Regions from separate parts of the Brachybacterium sp. AOP3-A1-3 genome, predicted to be linked through region 2. Evidence: predicted binding sites of a transcription regulator. Region 2 holds the regulator's gene; each other region holds the start of a gene.
What was found. The regulator LexA, encoded in region 2, represses DNA repair genes until DNA is damaged. The targets are predictions, from matches to a motif close to TCGAACANNTGTTCGA.
Positions count from the first base shown of each region.

Region 1: the regulator LexA is predicted to act here: its motif matches at 1,501-1,516, upstream of ACT3T5_RS00965 (DUF222 domain-containing protein).
Region 3: the regulator LexA is predicted to act here: its motif matches at 3,516-3,531, upstream of ACT3T5_RS16170 (Rv2578c family radical SAM protein).

Region 1 is NZ_JBQSXM010000001.1:202,334-212,515, reverse strand. Features, by position in the region: gene ACT3T5_RS00975 (NAD(P)-dependent alcohol dehydrogenase) at 1-453, shown strand, start outside; gene msrA (peptide-methionine (S)-S-oxide reductase MsrA) at 479-1,174, opposite strand; gene ACT3T5_RS00965 (DUF222 domain-containing protein) at 1,611-3,425, shown strand; gene ACT3T5_RS00960 (sulfatase family protein) at 3,677-5,230, shown strand; gene ACT3T5_RS00955 (hypothetical protein) at 5,316-5,864, opposite strand; gene ACT3T5_RS00950 (DUF58 domain-containing protein) at 5,864-7,207, opposite strand; gene ACT3T5_RS00945 (AAA family ATPase) at 7,237-8,250, opposite strand; gene ACT3T5_RS00940 (hypothetical protein) at 8,247-8,777, opposite strand; gene ACT3T5_RS00935 (DUF4129 domain-containing protein) at 8,774-9,454, opposite strand; gene ACT3T5_RS00930 (THUMP-like domain-containing protein) at 9,529-10,182, opposite strand, start outside.
Region 2 is NZ_JBQSXM010000007.1:166,533-176,714, reverse strand. Features, by position in the region: gene hflX (GTPase HflX) at 1-1,576, shown strand, start outside; gene ACT3T5_RS11700 (ATP-dependent DNA helicase) at 1,612-3,642, shown strand; gene lexA (transcriptional repressor LexA) at 3,786-4,481, opposite strand; gene ACT3T5_RS11690 (LysM peptidoglycan-binding domain-containing protein) at 4,760-5,047, shown strand; gene nrdR (transcriptional regulator NrdR) at 5,076-5,534, shown strand; gene ACT3T5_RS11680 (HelD family protein) at 5,726-7,972, opposite strand; gene ACT3T5_RS11675 (proteasome assembly chaperone family protein) at 8,126-9,103, shown strand; gene ACT3T5_RS11670 (cold-shock protein) at 9,415-9,618, shown strand; gene ACT3T5_RS11665 (spermidine synthase) at 9,725-10,182, opposite strand, start outside.
Region 3 is NZ_JBQSXM010000017.1:18,782-28,963, forward strand. Features, by position in the region: gene ACT3T5_RS16150 (cation:proton antiporter) at 1-178, shown strand, start outside; gene ACT3T5_RS16155 (flavin reductase family protein) at 660-1,190, shown strand; gene ACT3T5_RS16160 (DUF5694 domain-containing protein) at 1,328-2,170, shown strand; tRNA gene ACT3T5_RS16165 (tRNA-Ser) at 2,254-2,338, shown strand; gene ACT3T5_RS16170 (Rv2578c family radical SAM protein) at 2,445-3,506, opposite strand; gene ACT3T5_RS16175 (hypothetical protein) at 3,780-4,997, shown strand; gene ACT3T5_RS16180 (OsmC family protein) at 5,033-5,551, shown strand; gene ACT3T5_RS16185 (S9 family peptidase) at 5,900-8,047, opposite strand; gene ACT3T5_RS16190 (alpha/beta hydrolase) at 8,104-9,315, opposite strand; gene lysX (bifunctional lysylphosphatidylglycerol synthetase/lysine--tRNA ligase LysX) at 9,404-10,182, shown strand, end outside.

The sequences.
Region 1 (10,182 bases), on a different contig from region 2:
ACCACCGTCATCAGTCGTTCAGCGGGGAAGCTCGAGGATGCCCGGCAGCTCGGGGCTGCGGATCTCCTGGTCTCCGGCGACGGGCCGGCGATGGCCGCGGCGCGGGGACGATTCGACGTCATCGTCGACACCGTGGCCGTCTCCCACGAGCTCGCCCCGTATCTCGAGCTGCTCGCGCTCAACGGCACCCTGGCGCAGGTCGGCTACCTCGGCCCCGTCACCGTCGAGACCACGGATCTGCTGCTCGGACGCAAGAAGCTCACGTCGGCCGGAAGCGGAGGGATGGCGCAGACCGCGCAGCTGCTCGAATTCTGTGCAGAGCACGGCGTGGTCGCCGATGTCGAGGTGCTCCCGTCCTCACGGGTCGGTGAGGCCCTCGATCGGCTTGCCCGGGGCGACGTCCGCTTCCGGTTCGTCCTGGACATGTCGGACCTCGACGTCGACCCGAGCTGAGCGGGGTGTCCCGTCTGCCCGTCACTCAGCCGAGCGAGCAGGCCACGCCGTTGAAACCGTGGTTGCAATACCCGTTCGGAACCTTCTGCAGGTACTGCTGGTGCTCGGGCTCGGCGGTGTAGTACCGCCCGTCGCCGGCCTCCGCGAGGGGCTTCAGCTCGGTGGTGATGGCGCCGCGACCTGCCGCGTCGAGAGCTTCCTGGTAGCGGGCCGCGGAGTCTCGGACCGCCTCGCCCTGCGCTGCGGACGTCCAGTACACGGCGCTGCGGTACTCGGTGCCCACGTCGTTGCCCTGGCGGTTCGCGGTGGTGGGGTCGTGCTGCTCCCAGAACTGGGTGAGCAGTGCCCGCAGGGTTTCGTCGCCGCCGGAGTAGAGGACGCGCACCGCCTCGGTGTGTCCGGTCTTCGCGGAGAAGACCTCCTCGTAGGTGGGGTGCGGCGTGTAGCCGCCCGCGTAGCCGGAGGAGGTCGTGTGCACGCCGGGCGTCTGCCACGCGATGCGTTCGATGCCCCAGAAGCAGCCGCCGGCCAGGATGATCTCCTCGGTGTCGGCCGGCCACGGGCGCGGGTCGACCGGGGAATCGGGGCCGAGCATGTCGGTGCCCAGCACGAGGTGCTCGCGCGCGAGGGAGTAGGGGTACCGGTCCCGGCCGGGGAGCGCGTTCTCCGGCGTGACCATGTCCTTCTTGTGCCCGTACAGGAGATCCATCATCTGCCACATGAGCATCACGCTAGTCCTGCGCGCGGGCGAGCGGGAGAGGGGCGGGAGGCTTCTCACGAGGTGAGGCGATGAGGGAATAGACAAGGGGGTAGGCGAGGGGATAGACGAGGGGCAGGCGGGGCGACGCCGCAGGGTGCGAGCAACGAGGTGTCGTGGAGACGTTTCGGGGGATTCGAGAGGCAGATTCGAGATATCCACAGTGCGTTCACAGCTGTGGATCTGCGTGATTTCTTTCCTCCACAGTGGGTGGTTATCCACATAATTGTCCCCAATTCATGGGGGGTCTTGTCCGGGGGTGCCTCGTGGGTCATTCTGGAGTGGCAGCAACGGACAGGCGTTCGAGCACTGGGCTCGTTCAGAAGCACCGGGCTGGTTCAGAAGCACCGGACTGGTTCCGTGAAGACACGACGTGAGGGGGATGGCCATGGAGGCGATCGTGACTGCACTGCCCGGCCCGTCGCCTGCGTCCGCCTGGACCGCAGAGCTCACAGACCTCCTCGAGCGCGCCCCACGGGGCGCGGATCTCGCAGGCTCCTCGGACCATGACCTGATCGACCTCATCGCAACCCTGGAACGGGGGAAGGGTGCGCTCGGTGCCTGCCAGGCGCACGCGGAGGTCACGTTCCGGGAGTCCCAGATCGCAGTGCAGAGGCACCAGGGGGTCGCGAGGGGGCAGCTCGGCAAAGGGGTCGCGGACCAGGTGGCACTTGCCCGCAGGATCACCCCGAAACATGCCTCGGACCAGCTGGTCGTCCATCGGATCCTGGTCGAGACGCTGCCCCGCACCACGAAGCTCCTCGAGCAGGGTGAGATCAGCGAATGGGCGGCCGCCGAGGTGGCGAAGAACGTGCTCGTCCTCAGCGACGAGGATAGAGAGCTCATCGACCAGGAGCTCGAGGGAAGGCTCCCCGCCATGACGGCGTCGGCCTCGGGGCGCGCCACTCGCGCTCGGGCGCAGGAGCTCGATCCTGCCGCCGCGGTGAAGCGCGCGTCCCGTGCGGTCGCCTCGCGCAGGGTCTCGATACGTCCTGCGCCGGACGGCATGTCGATCCTCCATGCCATCCTGCCCACGAAGGATGGTGTCGCCTGTTTTGCAGCGCTGACCCGTGAATCGAAATCGGCGAAGAGCTCCGGAGATGCACGGGGGAAAGGGCAGATCATGGCGGATGCGCTCGTCGAGCGTGTCACGGGAGCGGCGAATGTCGACGCCATTCCAGTGGAGATCTCTCTGCTCATGACGGATACGACGCTGCTCGGGACAGAAAACAAATCCGCGTGGATCGAAGGAATCCCGATTCCAGGCGGTACGGCGCGCGATATCGCACTCGGAGTCGCGACCACGTCAGCAGCCAAGCTGCCTCAAGCGCCTGCGGTCCCTGGAGCCCCCGAGGATCCCGGAGCGCACGAAGTTCCCGGTGCGCCTGAAGTTTCCTTGACTCTCGAGGATCCCGGTGCGCCCGACCCTCCTGGGCCCCAGCGCACGTCGCCGACACCCTGCGCGGTCGCCCCGGAACGTGAGGGGAAAGTCGAGGCTGACCCGGATCATGCCGATTCTGACCGGGATCATTCGGAGATGCCTCAGCTCCCACCTTCCCCGGGACCGCACGGTGATGATCCCTCGAAACCCCCGGAGCGTCGCATGCTCCAGGAGGCGAAGCGCTGGATACGGCGTCTGTACACCGACCCGCACACGGGCGAGCTGACCGCGGCAGATCCGCGTCGGCGAGTGTTCCGGGGAGCCGTTCGTCGGTTCATCCTGCTGCGGGACCAGAAATGCCGGACGCCCTGGTGCGATGCGGCCATCCACGATGTCGACCACTCGATCAGATACTCCGAAGGCGGGACGACCACTGTCGATAATGGCATCGGCTACTGCCAGCGCTTCAACCTAATCCGGGAGCTCCCGGGCTGGGAGACGAGCATCGAAGCCGCTGACGAGGGAAAGCCGGCACGGCTCGTCATCGTCACCCCTTCCGGTCACCGATACACCTCGACCGCACCCGCACTGATCGAGCCAGAGCTCGCGGCGAACGGACTCGGGGCCGACGGACTCGGGGCGGACGGACTCGAGGCGGACAAGCTCGAAGCAGACAGGCTCGGAGCAGACGGGTCCGGATCAGACGGCGTCGGGCACGACATCATCGCCGCGTCTGCAGAGAACGCGGGCGACGAGAACGCGGACGACCAGGGCATGGACGACCGGGTCATAGACGACCAGGACACCGGCGATGCGGCCGCACGCGCGAGCTGAGATGCAGTCGCACGCACGCACGCACGCACGCACGCACGCACACACGCACACAGGAACGCAGGCACGCAGGCACGCACACACGCACACAGGAACGCAGGCACGCAGGCACGCAGGCATGAGCAGAGCTGTCGGCCCGACTCCTCACGCGCCCGGTCAGGACGCCGCTCTAGGGAAGGCCGGGCAGTTGTCCCACACCGCGCGTACTGACCGGCCGCGATGCGCTCGCCTGTCAGAATGGAGAGATGGAGCCGATGACGACACCGCAGAACCCGTTCGTACCCCACCGCCCTGCTGAGGGCAGTGACGCGGGATCCCCTGGCAGCACCCGCCCGAACATCGTCTTCATCCTCACCGATGACCACGCTGCGCACGCGATCAGCGCCTATTCGGGCCGGGTCAACAGCACTCCAAACCTGGACCGCATCGCGTCGCAGGGAGCCCGGCTCGATTCGCTGTACTGCACGAATTCGATCTGCACACCCAGCCGGGCGACGATCCTCTCGGGCACCTACTCGCACATCAACGGTGCCGCGACGATCTACTCCGGATTCGATTATCGGGTTCGCACCTTCCCCCAGGTGCTCCACGACTGCGGATATCGCACCTCTCTGTTCGGCAAGTGGCATCTGGGGCATGAGGAGCGCAACGACCCCCAGGGCTTCGACGAATGGCGGATCTACCGCGGTCAGGGCGAGTACAACGATCCGGTCATGTACGGCATCGACGGTGCCGGGGAGCGGGTGGATGCCGTCGTCCCCGGCTATGCCACCGACACCGTCACCGATCTGGCACTGGACTGGCTGGACCGCACCCAGGCCGAGGATCCGGATTCGCCGTTCTGCCTGCTCCTGCACCACAAGGCCCCGCACCGCAACTGGATCCCGCACCCCCGCCACGCGGACCTCTATCCCCTGGAGACGATCCCGGAGCCGGACACCCTCTTCGACGATCACGCGACCATGAGCCGCGCGGTCCGCGAGGTCCGCATGAGCGTCGCCGACGACCTCACCGAGAACGACCTCAAGCAGCCCCTGCCCCCGGAGCTCCAGGGCGAGGAGAACCGTGAGGCCCGCACCCGTCGCAACTACCAGATCTACATGCGCGACTACCTCCAGACCATCCAAGCCATCGACGACTCCACCGGGCGCGTGCTCGCCGAGCTCGAATCACGCGGCCTGGCGGAGAACACGATCGTCGTCTACACGTCGGACCAGGGTTTCTTCCTCGGCGATCACGGCTGGTTCGACAAGCGGCTGATGTTCGACCAGTCCCTGCAGATGCCGATGATGGTGCGCTGGCCCTCCACGATCCCGGCCGGAACGGTGATCGATGAGCTCACCACCAACGTCGACCTCGCGGCCACCCTGCTCGACGCCTGTGGGATCGCCCCCGGGGAGGCCCTCCCCGATCAGCAGGGACGCAGCCTGCTCCCGCTGCTGGACGGCTCGGCCGACGACCACCTGCGCGCCACCTGGCCCGATGCGATGTACTACCGCTACTGGGAGCACGAGGACCCCTCGCACAATGCCCCCGCGCACTACGGCATCCGCACCGCCACCCACAAGCTGATCCACTACTACGGGGACGGCATGGGGGCGCCCGGGTCCTCCGACGCGATCCGCGAGGCCGAGTGGGAGATGTATGACCTGGTCGCCGACCCCGCCGAGCTCACCAACATCGTCGATGACCCCGCCCATGCCGGGATCCGTGCCGAGCTCGAGAACAGGCTGACGGCGCTCCAGGAACAGGTGAGGGACAGGCCGTACGAGGGTCCGGACACCCCGCGCCCCGAGTGGGGCCGGTGAGTCGTGTGCCCTGCCGGTGACCCGTACGCCTTGCCGGTGACCCGTCGGCCCTGCCGGTGACTCTCGTACAGGGCTGATGCCGCGCTCACCTCGAGCGCGGCATCACCGTCACGAACAGGCCGATCGCTCCGAGGATGCCGATCACGAGCATCCATGCACCGAACTGGACCCCGGACAGGGCGACGACGAGAAGTCCCGCGACGATGCTGATCGCGAGCACGAGCAGCAGTCCTCGGCCACCCAGCATCCAGGCCGACCGTTCGAATTCCCCGTGCGCGGGGATCGTCGCGGCCAGGGCGAAGGCGACGTGCGACAGCAGCAGGGCGAGCCCCACGCCGGCTGCCCGCAGCAGCGACAGGTCACCCTGCCCCGCGAGCGCGAGGATGATCGCCGCGGGAGCGATCAGGCCGACGTCGCTGTCCGGGCGGAGAGCCTGCACCAGCAGGGAGCCTGCCACGGCGAGCGTGATGATGCCGGTGCCGATGTGCACGAACAACCCGCCCGGCAAGGTCCCGACCAGGGCGAAGGGCATCGTCGCGACGCCCACGAGACGGAGCAGCCATTGTGTGCCGCTGACCCTCCGCAGCCCCAGCAGGAACTCGGCGATCGGGTCGATGAGCAGTCCCAGTCGCATCAGGACCTCCGCATCCGCGGTGCGGTGCGCGCCGCGGACAACGACAGCAGCACAGGGGCGAGCGAGGAAGGACCCTCCCAGGCGGTCACCGGGACCCCGGCCTCCCGCAGCTCACGGATGGTGGTCTCGCGCAGCAGCCGCCTGATCGCCCAGGCCTCGGGCCAGAAACGGTCCGGGGAGACGCCGTCGGCCCGCAGAGGCTTCCCGTTCAGCACGGAGACGTCACCGATGCTCGGTGGCAGCGTGTCCACGACGATCACGTCGGCGCCGTGCGCCACGAGCTCGCCGATCTGCGTGATCACCTCCGTGCGGAGCAGCGGCGAGCAGACCACCGTGAGGGTGCCGGCTCGCACGGCCCGCAGGCGTCGGGCGGGGCGGAGCTGGTCGTCGTCCCGGCCTGCGCGGGCGAGGGCGTCGGTCAGCACGCGCAGCTGCCGCGGGCCGGTGCCGGCGGGGACGGGCCCGATCAGGTGCCCGATGTCGAAGACGGAGACCCGGTCGCCGGCGGTGAGATAGTGCCGTGCCACGGCGGAGGTCGCGCGGATGGTCATGTCCAGGCTGGTCGGATCCTCGCTGTCCGCCCAGGGCGCGGGGGCGACGTCAGCGATTGTGTCCGTGACGATGAGGACCTCGGTGTCCTGCTCGGTGAACGTGGCGTTGGTGTGGAGCTGACCGGTGCGCTGGGAGACGCGCCAGTTGATCCGGTGCAGCCGGTCTCCGGTGCGGAAGGCGCGCACCTCGGAGAGCGCGGTGCCGTCGCCGCGCCGTCGTGACAGGTGAACCCCGCTGACACCGATCGGCGTGGGCACTTCGACGGGGGCATCGAGCACGGTCGCGGAGGGCACGACCTGCACGTCGGGTGCCGTGAGCTCCAGCTGGTCGCGGAAAGCACCGAGCTGGTCGGTGACCAGCGCGTGCACGGGGCCGACCCGGATCCGTCCCCAGCGCTGGGCGCTGAGGCGCAGCTGCAGATGGCCGTCGCCGGCGGTGGAGCCATATTGCGGGGCGAAGTCCGTCTGGGGCCGCATCGGGAAGGTCGCCGCGGTGAGCACGCCCGGCGCGGTCGTCAGCGAGATGATCGCCGAGCCGCCCTCTTCCAGGGTGCGTCGACTCGCCTGGATCCGAGGGGGCACCGACTCCTGGTCGTCCGACGCCGTGAGCCGCAGAGCGAGCGCCACCAGGGCCCAGACGAGCAGCGGGAGGCCGGCCAGGATCAACGCGGGCTTCCCCACCAGCACGGCCAGAGCCGCGGCGGCACAGCCGACGACGGCCGCGCGCAGGAGGGCGGCCGTCGGGCGCCTTCGCGTCCCCGGGGAGATCTGCGCTCCTGGTGAGGCCTGCACCCTTGAAGACCGGCCCGGAGGCATCGAGGTCACGCCGAAGCGCCCGAGGTGACCAGCGGGGCGGCGTCGACCGCGGCCGGGACCGGGACCTGGTCCAGCACCGATTCGACCACACCGGCACCGGTCGCGTTCTGCAGCCACAGCTCGGGCTTCACGGTCACGCGGTGATCGAGGGCGGGATGCGCGAGGGCCTTGATGTCCTCCGGGACGACATAGGTGCGCCCCCGGATCAGCGCGAGCGCGCGGGCGCAGGTGATCAGGGCGAGGGTGCCGCGGGGCGAGGCGCCGACCAGCGCGTGCTGGTGGCGGCGGGTCGCGGCGACCAGCTCGACGGCGTAGTGGCCCACGGACTCCTCGACGTGCACGTCCTCCACGGCGGACTGCACGGCGAGCAGGCCCTCGGCGTCGAGCACCTCGGGAACGGCCTGCTCCTCGCGGCGCCGGTCGATGCGCCGGGAGACCACCTCCCACTCCTGCGCGGCCGTCGGATACCCGAAGGACAGCCGCAGCAGGAAGCGGTCCAGCTGGGCCTCGGGCAGGGGGTAGGTGCCCTCGTGCTCGACGGGGTTGGCGGTGGCGAGCACATGGAACGGCTGTGGGAGCGGCCTCGTGGTGCCCTCCACGGACACCTGGCGCTCCTGCATCGCCTCGAGCAGCGCCGACTGCGTCTTGGGAGGCGTGCGGTTGATCTCGTCGGCCAGCAGCAGCCCGGTGAACACCGGGCCGGGGCGGAACACGAATTCGCCCGTGCGCTGGTCGAACACCTCGGCGCCGGTGAGGTCCGCGGGCAGCAGGTCGGGCGTGAACTGGGCACGCTTGAAGGGCAGCCCGAGCGCCTGGGCGAAGGATCGCGCCGCGAGGGTCTTGCCGAGGCCGGGCAGGTCCTCGAGCAGCACATGGCCACCCGCGAGGATCCCGGTCAGCACCAGCTCGAGGGATTCGCGTTTGCCGATCACGGCGCCCTCGACGGCGTCGAGCACGGCCTTCGCGGCGGCGGTGGCGGAAGTGGCCTCGGCAGGGGGCATGGGGGTGGGCTGGTTCATCGTTCCCTCTCCTCGCCGGCAGCGAGTTCTCGGAGATAGCGGTGCAGGGCACGTCGGTCGATCGGGCCGACGGGATGGCTCTCCGCGTCGGCATGGCGGGAGTCGGCGATGAGCCGGCTGAGCTTCTCGTCCAGGGGCGGGGCGGCGGGGTCGTGCGCTCGCTCGTCGGCGATGTCGCCGAGCGTGCGCGCGAGGCCGCGGGCGGTCATCCGCCGCGTGGGCTGGGCGCCGTGGATCAGGTCCTCGAGGCGGCGTACGCGCATGTCCCGGGCATGGGGCAGCGCGTAGTCGGCGTCGAGGTCCAGCTCGGGGGCGTGGAGGGGATCGTCGCGGGTCGCCCCGTTCTGCGTCATCCACCAGATCGCGCCGATCGCCAGTCCCACGGCGATCGGCAGCGGCAGCGGGATCCGCATCCCGAGCAGCGACAGCAGGCCGACGATCGCGAGCGCGACGAGGACCCCGATCGCGAGGCGCACCAGCAGGCGGGTGATCGGGCTCGGGGGGAGCTGTGGGAGCAGGCGGTTCATCGGGCCTGCCCGTCGGCCGGGGCCTCGACGTCGGCGGTCAGCCGGTCCAGCAGTCCGATGGCCTCGTCGCGGTCGGCTTCGCGGAGCGGCTCGGGGTCGAACAGCGCCCGACGGTAGAGGTGCGCCAGGCGGTCCAGCGACGGCCGATCCAGCTCCAGGGTGCCGAGCACCTCGACGACGAACTCGAGGGTGGTGCGGGAGGGCAGACGCTGGATCCCGGCCTCGGCGATCGCATGCTCCAGTGCGAGCCAGGCCGCGATCACCGCATTGTGCGCGTCGACCACCGTGGACAGGCTCGTACGGGCATCGTCCAGCGCGGCGCGCGCTTGGGCGGGCGTGAGCTCCTCGTCGTCTGCGGCCTCGGCCAGCTCCGGGGCGGGGCGCGCGAGCTTCCGCATCCGATACAGCACCCAGATGGCCACGATCAGGAGGATCGTGCCGACCACGAGGAGAAGCACGAGGGGGCCGCCGCCGGACTGGCCGGAGTCGGGCTGCACGGGCTGCTGGAGCCCGGTGGGCATCTCGATGTCCGGGACCTCCTGGGGCTCCTGGGTGCGTGGCGAGAACTCCCACTGGCCCGAGCCGTTGGAGGTGATGCCGGGGCCACGATCCGCGGCGGCTCCGAGGGTGACCAGTGCGATCCCGGCCAGTGCCATGATCAGCAGCAGCGCGGCCACGAGTCGGCGATGGGTGCGGGCCGTTGCGGTGGAGTCCGGTGCGGTGGCGTCCGTCCCGGGGGAGTCGTCGGTGCTCAGGGCGCCTCCCCGGTTGTGGGTGCGCCGGGAGCAGGGCCGGTGTGCGGGGACGCGACGATGATCGACTGCTCCCCGGCGATCCGGGTGAGGATCAGCGTCGCGGACTCGTCGCCGAAGCGGCGCGGACGCAGCTTGCGCCGCAGCTCCTCGGGCTCCACCGCGGTGCCCCGCTTCTTGATCTCGAGCACGCCGAGGCGGTGTTCGCGCAGGTACGCACCGAGTCGCTTGAGGCCGAAGGGCATCACGTCGCGCACGGCGTATCCCCGGGCGAAGGGGGTGTCCACGCGGGCATCGCCGGTCAGGTAGGCGATGGTCTCGTCCAGGGTGTGGGCCTCGAGCTCGTGGGCGAGGCGGCCGATGAGGCCCGCGCGGATCACGGCGCCGTCGGGCTCGTAGACATGGTCGCCGAGCGGCCCGGGGGTGGGATCGGCGTCGACGCCGCTGTCGGAGCCCGTGCCGCCGTCCGCGCCCGCCCCGCGGTCCAGCCGGTGCGCCCCGTCGCGGTCGATGAGCACGGCCGAGGAGCTCACGCCGTCACGGGCGAGGGGCCCGAACCAGGCCGTGGCCTCGAGCACCTGGCCGTGGTACGAGAGCCACTGGGTCTCGATGTCCCGCGGGAGCGCCGACCGGTCGATGCCGGGGCCGAGCTT
Region 2 (10,182 bases):
GCCCATCGCCTTCCATCCCGAACCCGACTCCGACACCGACGTCGACGGGACCACCACGGGAGGGGCCGGGGCCGCGGCGCACACCGACAGCGCAGGCACCCCGGCCGCCCCGGAGGAGACCACGCCGGCCGATGGCCGACGAGATGCGCTGACCCAGCGGATCCTCTCCCGCAGTGCAGCCTCCGCCGCGTCCACCACCCATGACTCCTCGTCCGACGGGGAGCAGTACGATCTCGCCGACCGTCAGGCGCTGCGCCGCGTCGCCGGGCTCTCCACCGAGCTCGAGGACGTCAGCGAGGTCGAATACCGTCAGCTCCGGCTCGAACGCGTCGTGCTGGCGGGTCTCTACACCTCGGGGAACACCGAGGAGGCGGAGACCAGCCTGCTCGAGCTGGCCGCGCTCGCCGAGACGGCGGGGTCCGAGGTGCTCGACGGCGTGCTGCAGCGTCGTGCCCACCCCGACCCCGCGACCTTCCTGGGCAAGGGCAAGGCGGCCGAGCTGGCCGAGATCGTCGCCACCGCGGGCGCCGACACCGTGATCGCGGACGGCGAGCTCGGCCCTGGTCAGCGCCGCGCGCTCGAGGACATCGTCAAGGTGAAGGTCATCGACCGCACCGCGCTGATCCTGGACATCTTCGCCCAGCACGCCAAGTCCCGCGAGGGCAAGGCGCAGGTCGAGCTCGCGCAGCTCGAGTACCTGATGCCGCGACTGCGCGGCTGGGGCGACTCGATGTCCCGGCAGGCAGGCGGCCAGGTGGGCGGTGCCGGTGCGGGGATGGGCTCGCGCGGCCCCGGCGAGACCAAGATCGAGCTGGATCGTCGCCGGATCCGCGACCGGATGTCCAAGCTGCGTCGGGAGATCAAGGCGATGGCCCCGGGACGCGAGGCCCAGCGGGCCGACCGCCGGCGCAGCCAGGTACCGGCCGTCGCGATCGCCGGCTACACCAACGCCGGCAAATCCTCCCTGCTCAACCGGCTCACCGGGGCCGGGGTCCTCGTGGAGAACGCCCTCTTCGCGACCCTCGACCCGACGGTGCGCCGCTCCACCACCCCGGACGGCCGTGAGTTCACCTTCGCCGACACCGTCGGCTTCGTGCGGCACCTGCCCACGCAGCTGGTGGAGGCCTTCCGCTCGACCCTCGAGGAGGTCGGCGACTCGGATCTGCTGCTGCATGTGGTCGACGCCTCCCATCCGGACCCCGAGGGCCAGATCACGGCTGTCCGGACGGTGCTCGGCGAGGTCGACGGATTCGATGTGCCCGAGATCATCGTGCTCAACAAGGCCGACCTCGCCGGGCCCGAGACGATCGCCCGCCTGCGCAGCCAGGTCGAGGACTCGATCGTGGTCTCGGCACGGACCGGCATGGGCATCGAGGAGCTGCGCGACCTGATCGCCGAGCGACTCCCGCGTCCTGCGGTCGAGGTCGACGTGCTGGTGCCGTACTCGCGCGGTGATCTGGTCGCCCGCGCGCACACCACCGGCGAGGTGCTCTCCGAGGAGCACGTCATGGAGGGCACGAAGCTGCACGCCCGCGTGGATGAGGCGCTTGCCGCAGAGCTGCACGGCGCGGCCTGAAGGGTCATCGGATCAGCCGCGGATACGCTGATCCGATGACCACCGCCACCGATCACGAGGCCGCCCCAGGGGCCGCCGACATCCAGCTGTCGACCCTCATGGAGGCGGCGGTCTCGGCGATCGGTGGCGTTCCGCGTCCCGGCCAGCAGACCATGGCGGAAGCGGTCGACACGGCGATGTCCGGGGGCCGGCATCTTCTGGTCCAGGCCGGTACGGGCACCGGCAAGTCGCTCGCCTACCTGGTTCCCGCGCTGCGGCATGCTCTGGTCAGCGGACGCCCTGTCGTGATCTCCACCGCGACGATCGCCCTGCAGACCCAGATCGTGCGCAAGGACCTGCCGCGCCTGGTCGAGGCGGTCGCCCCGCACCTTCCGCGAACTCCCACCTTCGCCCTGCTCAAGGGACGGGCGAACTACCTCTGCCGGCACAAGATCGATGGCGGCTATCCCGTGGACATCGACCCCGGTGCACTGTTCGCCGAGGCCTCTGCCGACCCGTCGCGCTCGGGCAGCGAACGCCTGGGGGACCAGGTCAAGCGGCTCCGTGAGTGGTCGGAGGAGACCGACAGCGGTGACCGTGATTCTCTGGAGGACCCGGTCTCCGACCGTGCCTGGCGCCAGGTCTCCGTCACCGGCTCCCAGTGCCTGGGTGGGACCTGCCCGATGGTGGAGTCCTGCTTCGCCGAACGCAGCCGCGAGCTCGCCCGCGAGGTGGACATCGTGGTCACCAACCACGCCCTGCTGGCCATCGACGCCTTCGACAGCCACGGCATCATCCCCGAGCACGACGTGGTCGTCTTCGACGAGGCGCATGACCTCTCCGGGCGCGTCACCAGCGCTGTCACCGATGTCCTGAACCCGGGCATGCTGCGGGGCACCGTGCGCGACCTGCGCGGCCTCGGCGTCGCCGGGACGGCACTCGACGATGCCTCCGAGGAGCTGCGGGAGTCCCTCGAGCTCGCCCCGGACGGTCGGGTGATCGGTCCGCTGCCCGACCGTCTCGCCGACGCGATCCAGCAGCTGCGGATCGAGGCCCGCACGGCCCACTCCGATGCCAAGGACGCCGGCGACGATGCGACGACGGGGACGGCCGGAACCCGCAAGACGGTCCGGGCGAATCTGCAGGAGATCATCGACGTCTGCGAACGCCTGGCGTCCCCGGCCGACGACGACGTGGTCTCCGTCTCCCACTCTCAGGCCACGGGGCGCTCGAGCATCCAGGTGGCGCCGTTGAGCGTGGCCGGCGCGATGCGCGGTGCGATCCTCGAGCACCGCACCGCCGTGCTGACCTCCGCGACCCTCGCGCTGGGGAACCGCTTCGAACCGGCCGCCGGCGAGGTGGGGCTGGCCCGGGTGGACCGGATCGGCACCGAGGAGATCCCGGTCGCCGCGGACTCCGGCGCGTGGGCAGGGGTGGACGTCGGCAGCCCCTTCGAATACCGCAGCCAGGGCATCCTCTACACCGCACGGCATCTCCCGCCGCCCGGACGGGAGGGCCCGTCGACGGCGATGCTCGATCACCTCACCGAGCTGGTGGAGGCATCGGGCGGGGGAGCGCTGTGCCTGTTCTCCTCGCGTCGAGGCGCCGAGCTGGCCGCTGAGCACGTGCGTGCGCGCCTGGATCTCACGATCGAGGTCCAGGGCGAGGACTCGATGGCGAACCTGGTGCGCAACTTCCGCCAGGACGAGGACGCCTCGCTGTTCGGGACCCTCACCCTCTGGCAGGGGGTGGACGTCTCCGGGCGGTCGCTGCGTCTGGTCACCATCGACCGGATCCCCTTCCCGCGGCCCGACGACCCCCTGACCGCGGCACGACAGGAGCGGATCAGCCGCAACGGGGGCAACGGCTTCATGTCGATCTCCGCGCAGCACGCGGCGCTGCTGCTGGCCCAGGGGTCAGGCCGGCTGATCCGCTCCCATGAGGATCGAGGGATGGTCGCCGTGCTCGATCCGCGGCTGGCCACCGCGCGCTACGCAGGATTCCTCCGTGACTCCATGCCGCCGCTGTGGCCCACCACGGATCCCGAGGTGGCTCTCGGCGCCCTGCGCCGCCTCGCGGACGACTGAGCAGACCACCGAGCCTGCCGAGCCTGCCGACTCCGCCGAGCCTGCCGACTCCGCCGAGCTTGCCGAGTCCGCTGAGCCTGCCGCTCGGGACCCCGGGCGGCAGACGCCAGCGGCGTCGTGCATCGCATGCGGGGCGGCGGCCCTCAGATCGAGCGGAGGACCGCCACGACCTTGCCGAGGATCTCGGCGTGGTCACCCAGGATCGGGGCGAAGGACGGGTTGTGCGGCATGAGCCACACATGGTCATCGCGCTGCACGAAGGTCTTCACGGTCGCCTCGCCGTCGATCATCGCGGCGACGATCTCCCCCTTCTGCGCCTCCTTCTGACTGCGTACCACCACCCAGTCGCCGTCGCAGATCGCGGCGTCGATCATCGAGTCGCCGACCACCTGGAGCAGGAAGAGGTCGCCGTCGCCGACCAGCCGTGAGGGCAGGGTGAAGATGTCCTCGACCTGCTGCTCGGCGGTGATGGGGACGCCGGCCGCGATCCTGCCCACGAGGGGCACGGAGACCGAGTTCGGGGTGATCTCGGGCGCGGACGGGGCCTCGGGGGTGCCGTCGGCACCGGGCATGACGACCTCCATCGCGCGGGGGCGCTTGGGGTCGCGACGCAGGAAGCCCTTGCGTTCGAGGGCCTGGAGCTGATGGGAGACGGACGACGACGAGGTCAGGCCCACCGCATCCCCGATCTCGCGCATGGTGGGCGGGTAGCCGTGCGCGGCGATCTCGGCGTTGATGGTCTCCAGCACGAGCCGCTGCCGACGCGTGAGCCCTGCCGTCACAGGGTCCTCCACGGCGTCGTCGCGAACCCTGATCTGTTTGGGGGTGCTCGGCGTCATGGTGCGGGCCTCCTGGCTTCGTCTGTCGGACCCCTGCGGTTCCGTTGTCGTGTCACCCAGCCTAGGGCGGCGCGCACGGGATTCCAAACAGGTGTTCGAGGTTCCTCTTGCGTGTCGCGCCGAAGTGGGGCTACAGTCGCACAGACATTCGATCGAACAGGAGTTCGGACATGCGTACGGATATGGCTACGGTTCTTCCCCTCCCGCAGCACCGCCACGAGCGGAATGAGCGTCCTGCTCGATCGGACGTTCGACTCGAGGCGACCCGGCGCGGCCGGATGCTCTTGATCGCCACGGCCTTCCTGCTCGGGCTCGCCGTCGCCGCGGCGGCGCTGCTGGTGTTCGGCATCCCGGCTGCTCTCGCGGGCGATGGGGAGAGCGATGCGGTGACCGTGACGGTCCAGGACGGCGACACCCTCTGGGGATACGCCGAGGACTACGCTCCCGAGGGCATGAGCGCCCAGGAGTTCGTCGTCGAGGCGCGAGCCCTGAACCAGCTTCCGACAGGACGGGTCTCTGCGGGCCAGGAGCTCGAGCTGCCAGTGCTCGAGGGTGCATCGCGCTGATGTGAGCGCGGGCCGGTATCCTGGCCCGATGCACTGTCCGTTCTGCCGCCACCCCGACTCGCGAGTCGTGGATTCGCGTACCTCCGACGACGGCGCGACGATTCGTCGCCGTCGCCAGTGCCCCAACTGCTCCCGTCGCTTCTCGACCTCGGAGACGGCATCGCTGTCGGTGCACAAGCGCTCCGGGGTCAGCGAGCCCTTCAGCAGGGCGAAGGTGATCTCCGGGGTGCGCAAGGCGTGCCAGGGGAGGCCGGTCACCGATGATCAGCTCGCGATGCTGGCCCAGCGCGTCGAGGAGGACATCCGCTCCAGCGGCCTGGCCGAGATCGATGCACATCAGGTCGGCCTGTCGATCCTGCAGCCGCTCCAGGAGCTGGATCTGGTGGCCTATCTGCGCTTCGCCAGCGTCTACCAGGCCTTCGATTCCCTCGATGACTTCGACGCGGCCATCGTCCGCCTGCGGGCCGAGGCGTCGGCAGCGGGCTGATCCGGTGGAATCATGGACGGATTCCGACATATCTGCCGGATCCTCTGTCGGTTCCGGGACCAGATTCGGTGGATTCTGTGGAGATGGTCCGGGTCCTGCCTCGTCTGTGCATAAGATATCCCTCGTGCGCTCTTGCAGCGCACACCTGATCGGCGGTCGCGGAGGGGAAGCCGCGGCCGCCGATCGCCGTCTCAGGCAGGCGTGATACCTGCCGGGAGCGCCCGCGAGTGGACCACACCGAGATGGTGGGTCGTGCGGGTCATCGCGACGTAGAGGTCGCCGGCACCATGGGCTTCGATCAGCTCCATCGGTTCGACGATGACCACGCCGTCGAACTCCAGCCCCTTGGCCTCCTGTGCGGTCATCACCGCGATCTCATCGTCGACGCCCGAGGATCCTTCGCCCACTCGCGGCAGTCCGCGGCGTGTGCTCAGCTCGGTGAAGACGTCGGACACCCGTTCCGCCGCCGCGATGACCGCGAGGCGCCCGATGCCCTCTGTGTGCACGGCCTGGACCGCATCGGCGGCGGTCCGCGCCAGATCCGCCTGGTCGCTGCGCTGGATCACGGGATCGCGGTCCCCGTCGCGCACCGAGCTGACGTCGGTGACGGGCAGGTTCTGGGCATGCGCCATCGCCATCGCGCGATCCATGATGCGGCTCGGCGTGCGGTAGTTGACGGTCAGGTGCTCGACCTGCAGCCGATCCTGGATGTACGGACTGAGGGCTTCGTCCCACGACGTCGTCCCTCCTGCGGAGGAGGTCTGCGCGACGTCTCCCACCACCGTGAAGGACTTGGTGGGTGCCCGCCGCATCAGGGCGCGCCAGCTCATGGGTGAGTGCTCCTGGGCCTCGTCGACGACGACATGGCCGTAGGTCCAGCTGCGTTCGGCCGATGCCCGCTCGGCGAGTGTGCGGCCATCACGGACCCGGTTGACCTGATCGGCCAGGTCCTCGGCACGCACGATCCCGGAGCTGTCGATGTTCTCGATGACCTTGCGGGCGTAGTCGACGTCCGCCTCGCGCTGCGTGGCGGCGTCGCGGGCGCGTGCTTCGGCAGGTGCGGAGTCCTCGCCGAGGAGCTCGGCGACCTCGTCGAGCAGCGGGATGTCCTGGACGGTCCAGGGCGCGTCCTTGGGCCGTGCCAGGATCTCGATGCGGTCGGCGAGCGAGGGCGGGGCGGCCGCGCGCAGGCGGTCCGGCCGGGAGAGCAGGATCCGCAGGAATCCCTGCGGGGTGTAGGGGAGCCAGGCCAGGTTGAGCTGCCTCTTGACCTCGGAGTCGTTGCGGAGGTCCGACAGCAGATCGGGCCTGTCCTCGGGGACCACGGTGTGGCCGCCGGCGGCCAGCGCCTTCTCGTACGACTCGGCGAGGCGGTCCATCGCCACACGGACGAAGACGGCGCGAGCCGTGTTGTGCGGCTTGTGGGATGCGCGGGCTTCACGGCGGGCAGCGCGCAGCGCACTCCGGGTCAGGGTGATCGGTGTGCCGTCGATGCGCAGTCGGATATCGGAGTCCGGCACGATCTGGCGCTGCCGGATCGCCCGGTCGAGGAGCTCGGCCATGGCGATGTCGCCCTTGAGGGCGGCGATCTGATCCTCGTCGTGGAGGAACGTCTCGATGCCCGGGTACAGCTCGCCGGGAGTGAGCATCACGACGCCGGACTCCCCGAGGCTCGGCAGCACCCGTTCGATATAGCGCAGGAACCCGGGGGTCGGCGCCATGATCAGCACGCCGGTGTGCTCGAGCCGACGACGATGGGTGTACAGCAGATAGGCGGCACGGTGCAGGGCGACCGCTGTCTTCCCGGTGCCGGGCCCGCCCTGGACCACGAGCACGCCGCGGTTCTCGGAGCGGATGATGCGGTCCTGCTCGGACTGGATCGTGGCGACGATGTCGCCCATCCGTCCGGTGCGGTGACCGGAGACGGCGGCGAGCAGAGCGCCCTCGCCCTGGAGCACGACATCGTGGTCGGGATCCTCGAGCACGGACTGGTCCAGGACGTCGTCCTCCAGGCCGTTGATGGTGCGTCCGCGGCTGATCAGGTGTCGCCGCAGGCGCACGTCCTGCCGGTCGGTGCTGGTGGCCTGGTAGAAAGCGGCCGCAGCGGGGGCGCGCCAATCGACGAGGAGCTGCTCACGCTCGGCGGTGAACAGTCCGATGCGGCCGATGTAGTGGCGTGCCGCATCGTCCATGTCGAGACGTCCGAACACCACGGCACGGGCGACGGATCGCAGCAGCGCCAGCCGATCCTCGTACAGCGCCATGAACGAGTCCCGCTCGGACCGGTTCTGATGCGTCGAGGCGTGCTGGGAGGCCTGCATCTGTTCGAGATTGTGCTCGACCTGCCCGATCAGCACGTCCAGTCGTGCGTAGAGACGATCGGCATAGGCCTGTTCGTGCGCGATCTCCCGATCGATCTGTCCCTCAGCATCGTCCACGGATCTGCCCCCTCTGACGGTGAATCCTTCCGCCGCACCTCACGGGACGGACCCAGGGTCGGCGGAGCACAGTGGTCCATTATGGTGGACAGGCCTGGATGTGCGTGCCATCCGGCACGTGACATCCAACCGGCCGCGAGGGAGGAGACGCTGATGCGCGACCCGCGTGACCTGTACCGTTTCGAGTCTGCGGATGTGCTGGCGGAGGTGCCGCGGACCGGTCTGACCCTGGTCCATGCCCTGCCGGGTCTGGTGGATGCCGGCAACGCCTGCCGGATCGCCTCCACCTACCTGCGCGACGAGCTCCGCCATCTCCGGCTGGTCTCGTTCGACATGGACGAGCTGCTGGATTACCGAGGGTCTCGCCCTCAAGCCGTGTTCGACGGGACCTCCTACACGAGCGTCGACATCCCGGAGCTCACGCTGTCCCTCATGTACGACGAGGCGGATCGCCCCTTCCTCTTCCTCGACGGGCCGGAGCCGGACCTCCAATGGCGTCGTCTCGCCGAGGCGCTGACTGACCTGGTCGAATTCTTCGACGTCGAACGTGTCGTGGGCATGCAGGCGGTGCCCATGGCGGTGCCCCACACCCGGCCGATCGGCCTCTTCGCGCATGCCAACGACCCGTCCCTCCTGGGACGGCCCTCGACCCGCCCGACCCCGGCGCCCGGCACGATGCTCGGGGCCGATGAGGACGACTCCCCGGAGATCCTCATCCCGGCGGCCTTCGGTGCGCTGCTCGAGCTCCAGCTCGGCCGTGCCGATCATGCGGCCATGGGGTACGCCGCCCAGATCCCGCACTACCTCACCCGCACCGACTTCCCGGCCGGAGCGCTCGCACTGCTACGACGGGTGAGCGATGCCGCGGGCCTCGATCTGCCCCTCGTGCATCTCGGCGACCTGACGGATGCCGCGACGGTCGCCCTGCAGGGGACCCTCGAGCAGAACTCCGAGGTGCGCCAGATCGTCACCGCGCTCGAGGAGCAGTACGACTCGATGAGCGAGGGTGCTGATCAGTCCCCGCTCTCGACCACGATGGATCTGCCGACGGCTGATGAGCTCGGGGAGCACTTCGAGCGCTTCCTGGCGGACCATGACGGAGAGAGCCCGGACGAGCCCCGTTCCGCGTGAGGCCTCGGCCGGCACCCGTAGTCCGGTGCACGGCCGCATATCCCGGTGCAGGACCGTGTTTCCGGTCCTGGAGCCGGAAGTCGTTACCTCTTCGTGACCGTTCGGTCGACTTCGCAGTGTGAACGGGGACACTGCCGTGGCAGAATGGCGGCGTTACGGAGATGCAGGTTCCGCAGGACAGTCCGTCGAAGGTGCTTCGGCACAGCAGTACGGCTTGCACCTGACGTCCTCCGCTTCGGCGGCGGGCGGTTTCCCGTGGCACCGCGATCGCGTACCGCGATCGTTGATGGACGACACAGAAGGTGACAGGTATGGCACAGGGCTCGGTCAAGTGGTTCAACGCCGAAAAGGGCTTCGGATTCATCGAGATCGACGGAGGCGGCGCTGACGTCTTCGTGCATCACAGCAAGATCGACATGGACGGCTACCGCGCGCTCGACGAGGGTCAGCGTGTGGAGTTCGAGGTCAGCCAGGGGGACAAGGGCCCGCAGGCCGAGCAGGTTCGCCCGGTCTGATCAACGGCAACCCCGTTAATCTCACGGACCGGCCAGGAGCACATGCTCCTGGCCGGTCCGTCGTTGTCGGGACATCTCTTCGTCGTCGGGTCTGCGGGAGTCGTCGTCAGGCCTGGCCCAGCACCCGGCCGGCCCGTGCGAGTGCCTGGACCTGCGAGGGCTGTGCCAGCCGCACCGACACCGCATCCGAGCGCAGATCACGGTCGATCCCCTCGGGCAGCGGACGGTTCGAGGCCAGGAGCACACAGTTCCCGCGGCGTTTGCCGGAGAGGTGCGCCGGTTCGGCGATGAGGCCGACGTGGGGGAAGACGGCGCTGAGGGTCGCGACCTCATCCGCCATGAGCCCGGTTCCCGGTGGAGCGGCGCAGTTGGCCAGATAGAGCCCACTGTCGCGCAGCACGCGGGCGGCGTGCTGCGCCGCGTGGACGGTGATGAGGGGTTCCGGCGTCGTCGCGCCGGAGAAGACGTCACGCACCAGCACGTCGAACCGGTCCTCCCTCCACGCCGCCATCGCACTGAGGGCATCGTCGATCCGGAGTCGGAGCTGAGGCGAGCGGGGCAGGT
Region 3 (10,182 bases), on a different contig from region 2:
CGGCGGAGCTGTCACCGTGCTGGTGTTCCCGTTCCTCGCCACGCGGCTGATGGCACGCGGGACGTCGCCGGGCACGCCGGGAGATCAGGCAGCCCGGGGAACTCAGGGAACTCAGGGAACTCAGGGAACTCAGGGAACTCAGGGAACTCAGGGAACTCAGGGAACTCAGGGAACCTAAGGAGCACAGGAGACGCCCGGGACACCAGAGGCGCCGGAGACGCCGGACGAGTCGGCGACTCAGCGGTAGAGGTGAACCGCTCGCCTCACCGTCGGCTCGACATCTGAAACACTTCAGATTCGCCGGTGAGGGGTGGAAGTACCGGTGCGCACCGGCGCCATGGCCGCCGTCCAGGAGCTCAGCTACCGGCCCGGCTCCCAGCAATGCAGGGAACTCCGCCGGGCAGGCGGCAGCGGGCTGATCGGGGTGCTGCCCACCGACCTCGGGAATCCGTGTCGCACGGACGTCATCGCGATAATCGAGGCGGAGGCAGAGGCGGAGTTCCGGGGCCCAAGGATCGTGATCGCCCGCTGCCGAACAGGTCTTCCGCCGTCACAATTCTGGCGGCAGAACAGCACGGCCCCTATGTTCGCTATCGTCACCCGAAAGTCCCCATAGGACCCAGGAGTCCCAGACCGAATCCCTTCGAGGAGGGCAGTCCATGCCGTCTGACCCCACGACCTTCACCGATAGTCCCACCAAAGCCGATGGCGCCCTGGACCGGGAGACCTTCGCCGACCTCTTCCGTCGCCATCCCGCCGGTGTCGCCGTCGTCACGCTGACCAACGGGACCCGACCCCTCGGATTCACGGCGACGTCCGTGATCTCCGTGTCCGCGCAGCCCGCCGTGCTCGCGTTCTCCATCAACGACACGTCGTCCTCGTGGCCGGCGCTCAGCCAGGCCGAGACGGTGACGGTGAACCTGCTGGCCGCGAACCAACGTCAGGTCTCCACCGTGTTCGCGACCTCCGGCATCGACCGGTTCGCACAGGTCGCCTGGCACCATCTCCCCACCGGGGAGCCCGTGCTGGACGGCACCGCGGGGTGGATCAGCGGCCGGATCCTGCAGCGCGTCCCCGCCGGCGGCAGCCATCTCGTGATCGTCGCCGCGGACCGCGCAGAGATCGCGAACGACGAGCCGCTGGTCTATCGCAACCGCACGTACCACCAGCTCCTCGAGTACGAGATCTGAGCTGGCGGAGGGCGCCGCTCGATAGCCTGGACCATGCCTCCAGCACAGAAAGGTCGACGATGTCCTCTCCCCCGCTGAGCACGGAACTACTGATCGTCCCGACCGCGCACCTGTCTGCGAGCACACCGGAGCCTGCAGTGGCTCGTGCACGCGAGCGCTTGGCCGCCTGGCGACCGAACCTGGTGGCGATCGAGGCCCTGCCGGGGAACCTCGTCGTCGAGTACGAGCAGCGCGGCGGGACGTTCGCTGACTTCCAGGTCGGCGGGGCGATCGACGCCCGATGCGGTGCCGCTCTGCTGAGCTCGCCGCCGAGCGATCTCTGGGTCGCGCAGCAAGAGGCTTGTTCACCCGACAGCTCGCTGACAGACCAGGTGCTCGCCTGGATCCGGGCCCGCGAGCCGATCAATGCTCTACTGCTTCCGTACCAGGTTGCGAACCTCGATGAGCCGGTCAGGGAGTTCCTCGACGATCTCGCGGGCCGACGCCGGGAGACCATCTCGATCGGCGCGCACATTGCTCGAAAGCTCGGCCATTCTTACGTCGCGCACGTTGACGACCATGCCGGTGTCGAGTACATCGACCCGCTGCCCGAGGGATTCGAGGCGGAGCTCCTGGGCTACAAGGAGGAGATCTCCGGTCTGCTCGCGGAGGCTGTCGCTCCACCGCATCTCGTGGAGGATCTCTGGGCTCAATGGCGGTTCTACGCATCGGATGACGTGCGGGCCACGACCGAACGTCTGGAGAGCTCGGAGCGCCTCGTGGGCGGAGAGGGCACCCCGCGGCTGCGACGGGTGATGCTGGCGAACTGGCGCGCGAGGAACCTGGCGATCGCGGCGCGCCTGCGGTCGGCGACGGGTGCCGTCCCCAGCGGACGGGTGCTGTTCGTCGTCGGCTCGTCCCACGAGGCGCCGCTGCGTACCGCCCTGGGCACAGATCAGTACGACCTGCGACTGGTCGAGCTCAAGGAGCTGGAGCCCTGAATAGGAGCGAGTGTGACCTGCGCCCGCTCGGTTCGCACCACCCCTGGGTGTCGGGTACGCTGATGCCTGCTCTTACGAGCGCTGGAGGATTCGCCTAGCGGCCTATGGCGCACGCCTGGAACGCGTGTTGGGTTAACGCCCTCAGGGGTTCAAATCCCCTATCCTCCGCCGAAGAAATGCCCCTCACCTGCTGGTGGGGGCATTTCTGCATCCGCTAGATTCCGAACAGTCGCACCACTCAGCACAGCCGCGCCTCTCCGCACAGCCGTGCTCGTCAGAACAGTGACGGCTGCGGGACCAGGTCGAGTGCGGCCGGGGCGGGCCGCACCCTGCCGGCCCGGGCGGCTCTGCCAGCGGCGGCCCGTCGTTGCTCGGGCTGGTCCTCGTCCTCGTGGATGTCCAGGCCGTGGCGCTGCAGCAGCGGCCGCACCCGCTGGGACAGGTTCTTGCGATAGCTCGCCGGTGCATAGGACTCCCGGCCGTAGAAGCGCTGATATCCGGTGGCGAGCTCGGGATGCTCCCGCTCGATCCACTGGAGGAACCACTCCTTCGCGCCCGGCCGCAGGTGCAGCGCCCCGAAGACGACGCGCTCCGCACCAGCCGCGGCGATCTGCGCGAGGGCTTCGTCGAGCTGGGCGTCGGAGTCGGTCAGCCACGGCATGATCGGCATGAGGAACACGGTGACGCGGAAGCCGGCGTCGGCCGCGGCGCGCACGGTCGCGAGCCGCGCGGCGGTGGTCGGGGTGCCCGGCTCGATCGCCTTCTGCAGGTCGTCGTCGAAGACGGCGATCGACATCGAGAGGTCCACCGGGACCCTGTCCGCGGCCGTCGTCAGGAGCGGGAGGTCCCGCCGCAGCAGGGTGCCCTTGGTGAGGATCGAGATCGGCGTGCCGCTGTCGGCGAGGGCGGAGATGATCCCGGGCATGAGCCCGTAGCGCCCTTCGGCACGCTGATACGGATCGGTGTTGGTGCCCAGTGCCACGAGTTCGCGGCTCCAGGAGCGCTTGGCGAGCTCGGCGCGCAGCACCTCGGCGACGTTGACCTTCACGATGACCTGCTGGTCGAAGTCGGCGCCCGCATCGAGGTCGAGATAGGTGTGCGTGCTGCGGGCGAAGCAGTAGACGCAGGCGTGGGAGCACCCGCGATACGGATTGACGCTCCACTGGAACGGCATCGAGCTCGAGGCGGGTACCCGGTTCAGCGCAGATTTCGCCGTCACCTCGTGGAAGGTGACGCCCTGGAACTCGGGGGTGCGCACGCTGCGCACCAGTCCCTTCATCCCGAGGAGGGCCTGGGAGCGCTGCTCGTCGTCGATCGCCTGTCCACTCCATCGCATACCGCACAGTCGAACGCGTGTTCGATCTTTTGTCAAGGAGGCGCGCAGGCTCCGTCCTCGCGGCCGACGTTCGCCACCTCGTGACCGCATCGGGACCTCCGGCGTCGACACCGTCGAAAGCCCACGTCAGCGGCATCGCAGTGCCCGGCCCACATGCCTCAGGGCCGTCGGCACGGGTCGACCCGCGACGCCGAACCCCCTGTTCCTCCGCTCGCTCCGTCCTCCCCGGATATCGTGCGAGCTGCAACGGCCGGGGAACGCAAGGGGGAGCGCATGTCGGGCACAGGGGACGGCGCGCCGCATAACGGCCCTCCGGGGTACGGGGGCGACAACCGTGATCGGCCGCAGGGCTGGGGAGCACAGGGCGCCGACCCCGACGCCACCCATCAGGCGTGGAGAGCGGACCAGCCCCACCCGAACGCTCGCTCCGGCGCCTCCCCGTACAACGCCTCGTCCCCTGCTCCGCAGCACAACGGACAGTTCAGCGGCTCCCCGCAGGCCCCGGGTCGACAGCCCTCCCCCGGGCGCCGTTGGGCACTGATCGCGGTGGCGTTCGGCTGCATCGCCATGCTGCTGCTCGTGATCGGCGGAGGAGTCCTCTACCTGACCCTCCAGCGCAGCGGCGGGACGAACCCCTCCGTAGCAGCCCCGTCGGACCCCGAATCGACCTCGACGCAGCCCGCGGAGACCGACTTCTCGACCGACCCGGCGGACTCGACGTTCGTGGGGATCTCCCCGCTCGACACCGTGGACGGCGATGCCGACGACGTGTGGGCGGTCATGGCCAACAACCCGCTGACCACCGGCTCCCTGCCCGATGTCAGCAGCTGCAAGATCCCCGAGACCCCGGTCGAGCAGACCGTGGAGGAGCTGCAGGCCGCCCTCGACGCCGCCAACGACTGCCTGAACTTCCTGTGGTCCAGCGCGAACTCCGACCGCGGGCTGCCCTGGGACGGGCCGACGGTCCAGGTCTACACCTACCCGGACATCCCCAGCTCCCCCTGCGAGCCGGACACCTTCGAGGAGGACTTCCCGCGGGTGTGCAACCTCGACTTCACAATCTATTGGCCCGCGGGCTACGGCACGGGAGCCGAGCAGACCGATCCGGCCGCGGTGCCGGGCGCCTATGTGTGGGACCTGTCGTACCTGTACATGAACACGGTGACCTGGAACAGCTCGCTGGCGTTCTACTTCAACGCGCTCGACGAGAAGCTCGCGGACGATCCGGAGCGTGCTGACGAGGCCTGGCGCCGCTACAACCTGCAGATGCGCTGCCTCGCGGCGGCCTCCACCATGCAGGTCCCCGCGGCCGCGCAGCCCACCCCGGAGATGATCGAGACGCTGCTCGATGAGTCGACCTGGCCCACGGAGGACGAGCCGCACAGCCTCGAGCCGGCGTCCCGCGTGCGCTGGCTGAAGGTCGGACTGGAATCCGACGGCGACGTCTCCCAGTGCAACACCTGGCTCGCGCCGTCGGACCAGGTGGCGTGATCTCCCGCGATCCGACTCCCCACTAGCCTGGAGCCATGGTGCAGCCCTCGACATCCTCTCCGCGCGACCCCTCATCCGGCGCCTTGTACACGGCCCGCGTGGACAACGTCGACGGCACGTCGGGACAGGTGCGCGTGCACGAGGGTCCCGCCACTCTCGCGACAGAGGTCCCCTCCGCCGAGCTTCCGGAAGGAGCCGCCCCGACCCCCGAGGCCCTGCTCCCCACGGGCGGGCCGACGGCACCGGCACGCGGGTTCAACCCCGAGCAGTTCCTCGCCATGGCCTGGAGCACGTGCCTCGGTGAGACCCTGCGCGTGGTCCTCGCGGAGCGGGGCCTGCCCCACGAGAGCCATGTGAGCGTCGAGGTGGGCCTGCACCGCGACCCGTCGGGCGGTTACCGTTTCGCGCCCCGCGCTCTCGTCACGATCGACGAGATGGCGGCCGACGAGGCGCAGCCGCTCCTAGAGGCCGCCCATGCCCGCTGCCCCGTCTCGAAGCTGCTGAGCGGCTCGAGCGAGCCGATCGTCGAGCTCCAGGAGCCCGACCGCGTCTGAGGGGCCGACGGCAGTCGAGGACCTGACCGCGCTCGAGGACCCGACGGCGGTCGAATGTTAGCTCCGAGCTGAGGTCGACGTGATGCACCGCAAGACCCCCTGGCCAGCGCACGAGAGGCCCGCCCCACGACCCGACGCTCAACCCGCCCCACGACTCGCCGAGCGAATCCACCGATACGTCCCGCCCGCGGGACATTTCAGTGGATTCGCCGTGCGTGTCCTGGCATCGCCGCCCAGCTGCCCACGGGACGGGTCGACCCGGGCCACCTCGGGCCGCCTCGGGTCGCCTCGGGTCGCCCCGGGCCGACCCGGGCCGCCTCGGGTCGCTTCGGGTCGCTTCGGCGCACCTCAGCCGAGAGTCGCCGGTCGCTCCCAGGCCACCCCGCGCACGTGCTCGTCGAGGAACCCGAGGAAGGTCTCGTACCAGACCTGTGCGTTCCCGCGGCCCTGGATCCAATGGCCCTCGTCGGGGAAGTACAGGTAGCGGTGCCGGGTGCGTCCGTCGGCGTCGCGCGGGGTCGCCGAGAACTCGTGCAGGTCGTACCAGAGGGCGTGGCCCTGGGCGATCGGCACCCGGTAGTCGCGGTCGCCGTGGATCACGAGCATCGGGGCGACGATGTCCCCCACGTAGTCCTTGGGGTTGTACTGCTGGTTCTGGTCCCGCATCGACCGCTCCCAGCCCGCGTTGTCGGTGGTGTGACCCATCGACTCGGTGTCCCACAGCGAGGCGTGCGTGACGATGCAGCGGAAGCGGTCGCCGGTGTGCCCGGCCACCCAGTTGGCCATGTAGCCGCCGTAGGAGCCGCCGGCGAAGGCGGTGCGCTCGGCGTCGATGTCCGTCCGCTCCACGGCCGCGTCCGTCAGCGCCATGATGTCGGTGAACGGGGCGCCGCCCAGCTCGTGCTGGCCGCGGTCGATCATCGCCTGGCCGTAGCCGGTGGAGATCGCGGGGTCCGGCAGCAGCACGGCGTAGCCGGCGGCCACAAAGGGGTTCGGGTTCCAGCGGTAGGTCCAGGCGTTCCAGGATCCCCAGGGGCCGCCGTGGGCGAAGACCACCAGCGGGTGCGGGCCCTCGCCCTCGGGGACGCGCAGCCAGGCGCGCAGGTCGGTGCCGTCCTCGGCGGTCGCGATGATCTCGGTGAGCGTGCCGGCGGAGGCCAGGGAGGCGGCCGGGTTCGGCAGCTCCTCGACAACCCCGGTCGCCGGGTCGATGCGCACCGGGAAGGGCGCCACGTCGATCCCGGAGGCCGACGCGATGACTGCTCCCCCGGCGACCGATGCCGACGAGAACGCCAGATCCTGCTCCGGGCCGCCGGCGACGCGTCGCGGTGTCGGGTCGTCGACCCCGCCGATCCACACGGAGCCGCGGCCGTGGTCATCACTGGTCGCGATCAGCGTCGTGTCGTCCAGCCACACCGGATCGACCCAGTGGTCCAGCTCGGGCCACACCGTGGTCGTGGTCCCGTCGCTCAGGTCCAGCAGCTCGACCGAGGCCGAGAGGCTCGCGTGCTGGGTCCAGATCTGCTGGCGTCCGATCAGCGCCCTGGTGCCGTCCGGGCTGAACTCGCCGGGGCCGTACTCGACCTCCGCCGTGGCCTCGCGCAGGAGGCGCGGAGGCTGGGCGCCGATGAGGTCGAGGAGGTAGAGATCGGGGGCGGCGACCAGGTCGCCGCGGGAATCCGACATCGCCACCAGGGCTCTCGATCCGATGCGGTCGACGGTCCAGCCGACGAGCCGACCCGGCGGCATCTCGACGTGGCGGAAGTGCAGCACCTGCGCGCGGGGCCCGTCGTCGGCGGATCCGGTGGCGGGGTCGGTGGCGGATCCAGTGGCAGATCCGTCGGCGGGATCGGCGGCAGATCCGTCGGCGGGCTGGGTGGCAGATCCGGTGGCGGAGTCGGCGGTCGCCGATCCGGTGGGCTCCGTGGCCTCGGCCCAGTCGAGGTCCTCGGGCAGAGCGGCGAGGGCGAGGACGGTGCGCGTCGGCCCCAGATCCTGATCCCAGTACCGGGTGGGGAAGGCGGCGTGGAAGGCTGCGGTCACCTTCGCGGTCTCCCGTGCCGCGCTCAGACGCGCGTGCTCGATCTCGTCGGCCGCCTGGGAGTGGACCTCGAGCTCGGCGAGAAGGTGGCCGCCGGCCAGGTGGAGCGCGCCGAAGCCGCCGGGACGAGCGGCGAGCTCGCGCGCCTCGCCCCGCACGGGCAGCGCCCACAGCTGGGCATCCCCCGACGCGTCGGCCTCGGAGCCGTCCTCTCCCACCCGCTTGGCGGTGAAGAAGGTGGTGCCGTCCTCGGCGACGGCGACCGCCCCGATGGAGGCGTCACCGCGGGTCAGCGGCAGGATACGGTCTCCCTCGAGCTCCACGAGCGCGCTGCGGTAGGCGGTGCCCTTGGCGTTCGGGGAGGAGACCTTCGCGAGGATCCTGCCTCCCTCGGTGGTCTCCAGCCCGGCCAACCGGGTCGCGTCCAACAGGGCTTCGATGCTCTCGGATGTCATGGTTCACCATCCTGCCACCGGCGCCTGACAGCGCGGAGCCGTTCTCCCCGACCCGCTCAGGGAGTCGGTGCGGGGGCGAACCCCGGGGAGCTGCTCCCCAGCCAGCGCAGCGCCGCGGGGGTCACCTCGACCCACAGCGAGGCCGTATGCCCGCCCCGGGGAGTGCTGGCCACGGTGAGGGAGGTGGGCGCTCGCACCGCCTGCTGCATCTGGGCGAGCGAGGGATGGGGCAGCGGGTCGTCCGCGCCGTAGAAGAACCACAGGCGCACGGCCGGAGCCTCCTCGGCGGCGAGGGCGGGGAGGTCATAGCGGGGGTCGTCGTCCGGTCTCCACTGCTGCCCGCTCGCGTAGAGCGGCTGGTAGTAGCCGGCCAGGGAGATCGCGCTGGCGAAGAGGTCGGGGTGGCGCAGGGCGAGCATGTTCGCGCACCAGCCGCCGGCGCTGTAGCCGAAGCTCGCCCAGGCCTCCGGGTGCTCCACGGTGCGCAGATGCGTGCGCACCCAGTCCGGGACGACCTCGGCGAGGTAGGTCTCGTACTGACCGTCGCTGCCCTGCGAAGAGGGTCCGGTGGCGGGGTCGGTGGAGGGGTCGGCATCCACGCATTCGGTGTCGTAGGTCCCGGGATACGGGGTCGGGGCGACGACGATCGCCTCGCCGAGCTCCCCGTGCGATGCGGCCCTGTCCATGTCGCGCCCGAGCTCGAACGAGCGCCGGAAGGTGCTGGGACCGCCGGGGATCCCGCTGAGCGCGACGATCACGGGGTAGCGCCGCTGTGGATGCTGCAGGTAGCCGGCGGGCAGATGGACCATCGCCTCGGTCGTCGCGATGCCGGGGGCAGGGATCGTGACGGTGATCCACTGGCCGTGCGTGGTGCTGCGCAGCCCCGTGAGCGCCTTGTCGTCCAACGGATCGCGCTGGAGCGAGGTCGCGGGCGCTGACTGCGCGGCCTCGAGCGCGGCGAGCTCGTCGCGATCCTCTCCGTCGGCCCCTCGCTGCGCGGGCGCCCCGTCCTGCGCCTGGACCGAGAGCTCCCCGGGTCCCTGCGCCAGGAACTCCCAGCTGCTCACGGTGCCCGTGGCCCGGTTGATCCACAGCGCGGCGGTGACCAGCACCAGCGAGCTCACGAGCACGAGGGCGACGACCTGTGCCAGGTGGGGGTGCCGCGCACGCGGAACTCTCAGCACCGCGAGGGCGAAGACGATCGCCGTGATCACCGTGGCGGTGACCGCGGTCCCCAGTCCCATCAGGTCGAACGCGCCCATACCCATCTGCTTCCTCCTCGCAGGGGCCGTACGCTACTCCCATTCCCGGCGAACTCCTCGGGACGGTGTCGGGACGACCTCGGAAGGACCTGGGATGAGCGCTGGGGATCCCCGCACGCCCGCCGTGATCCGTCACGAGCGCATCGCCCGCCTCGTCACCGGGGCGCTCCTCCTCGCCGCGGCCCTGAGCGTGGTCTCGATGCTGTTCACGGGCTTCGGCCGACGCTCGCCGTCGGTCGCCGACCTGCTGTTCTCGGCCCTGAACGTCCCGGTCGCCCCGTCGTTCGCGTCCGTGGTGCTGCTGGTGCTCCTCGCCGGAGGGATGCAGCGGCGCAAGCGTCTGGCGCTGGCAGCCCTCGCGGGGCTGCAGGTCCTCGGCGCCGTGCTCTCGGTGATCGACCTCGTGCAGATGCTGGGCCTGGACCCCTCCACGATCAGGCATCCGGTGCCGCTCTGGGCGATGGTCGTCGCGAATGGTCTGAGCCCCGTGGTGGCAATCATGGTGCTGGTGCTGCTGTGGAGGCTGCGCGACCGGTTCCCGGCCCGGATGCCGCACGGCTCCCGGTGGCTGGCCCTGCTGGTGCTGGCCGTCGGCTCGGCGCTCACCGTGGGCGTCACCGCGCTGTGGATCGCCCTCACCCACGAGGAGCTGGGCGTCGATGCCACGGTGCTCGTCTGGTCCCTGGGCCACAGCCTGGGGCTGGTGGGCGGGCATCCCGCCGGGGCGGCACCCCCGGGCCTGGGCTGGACCGCCTCCACGCTGACCGGGCTCACCCTGGCCGCCACCGCGTGGACGTTCCTCCGTGCCGCCCCGCGCCGCACCGTGCGCACCCCGGACCAGGAGGTGACCCTCCGTGCCCTGCTGCTGCACGA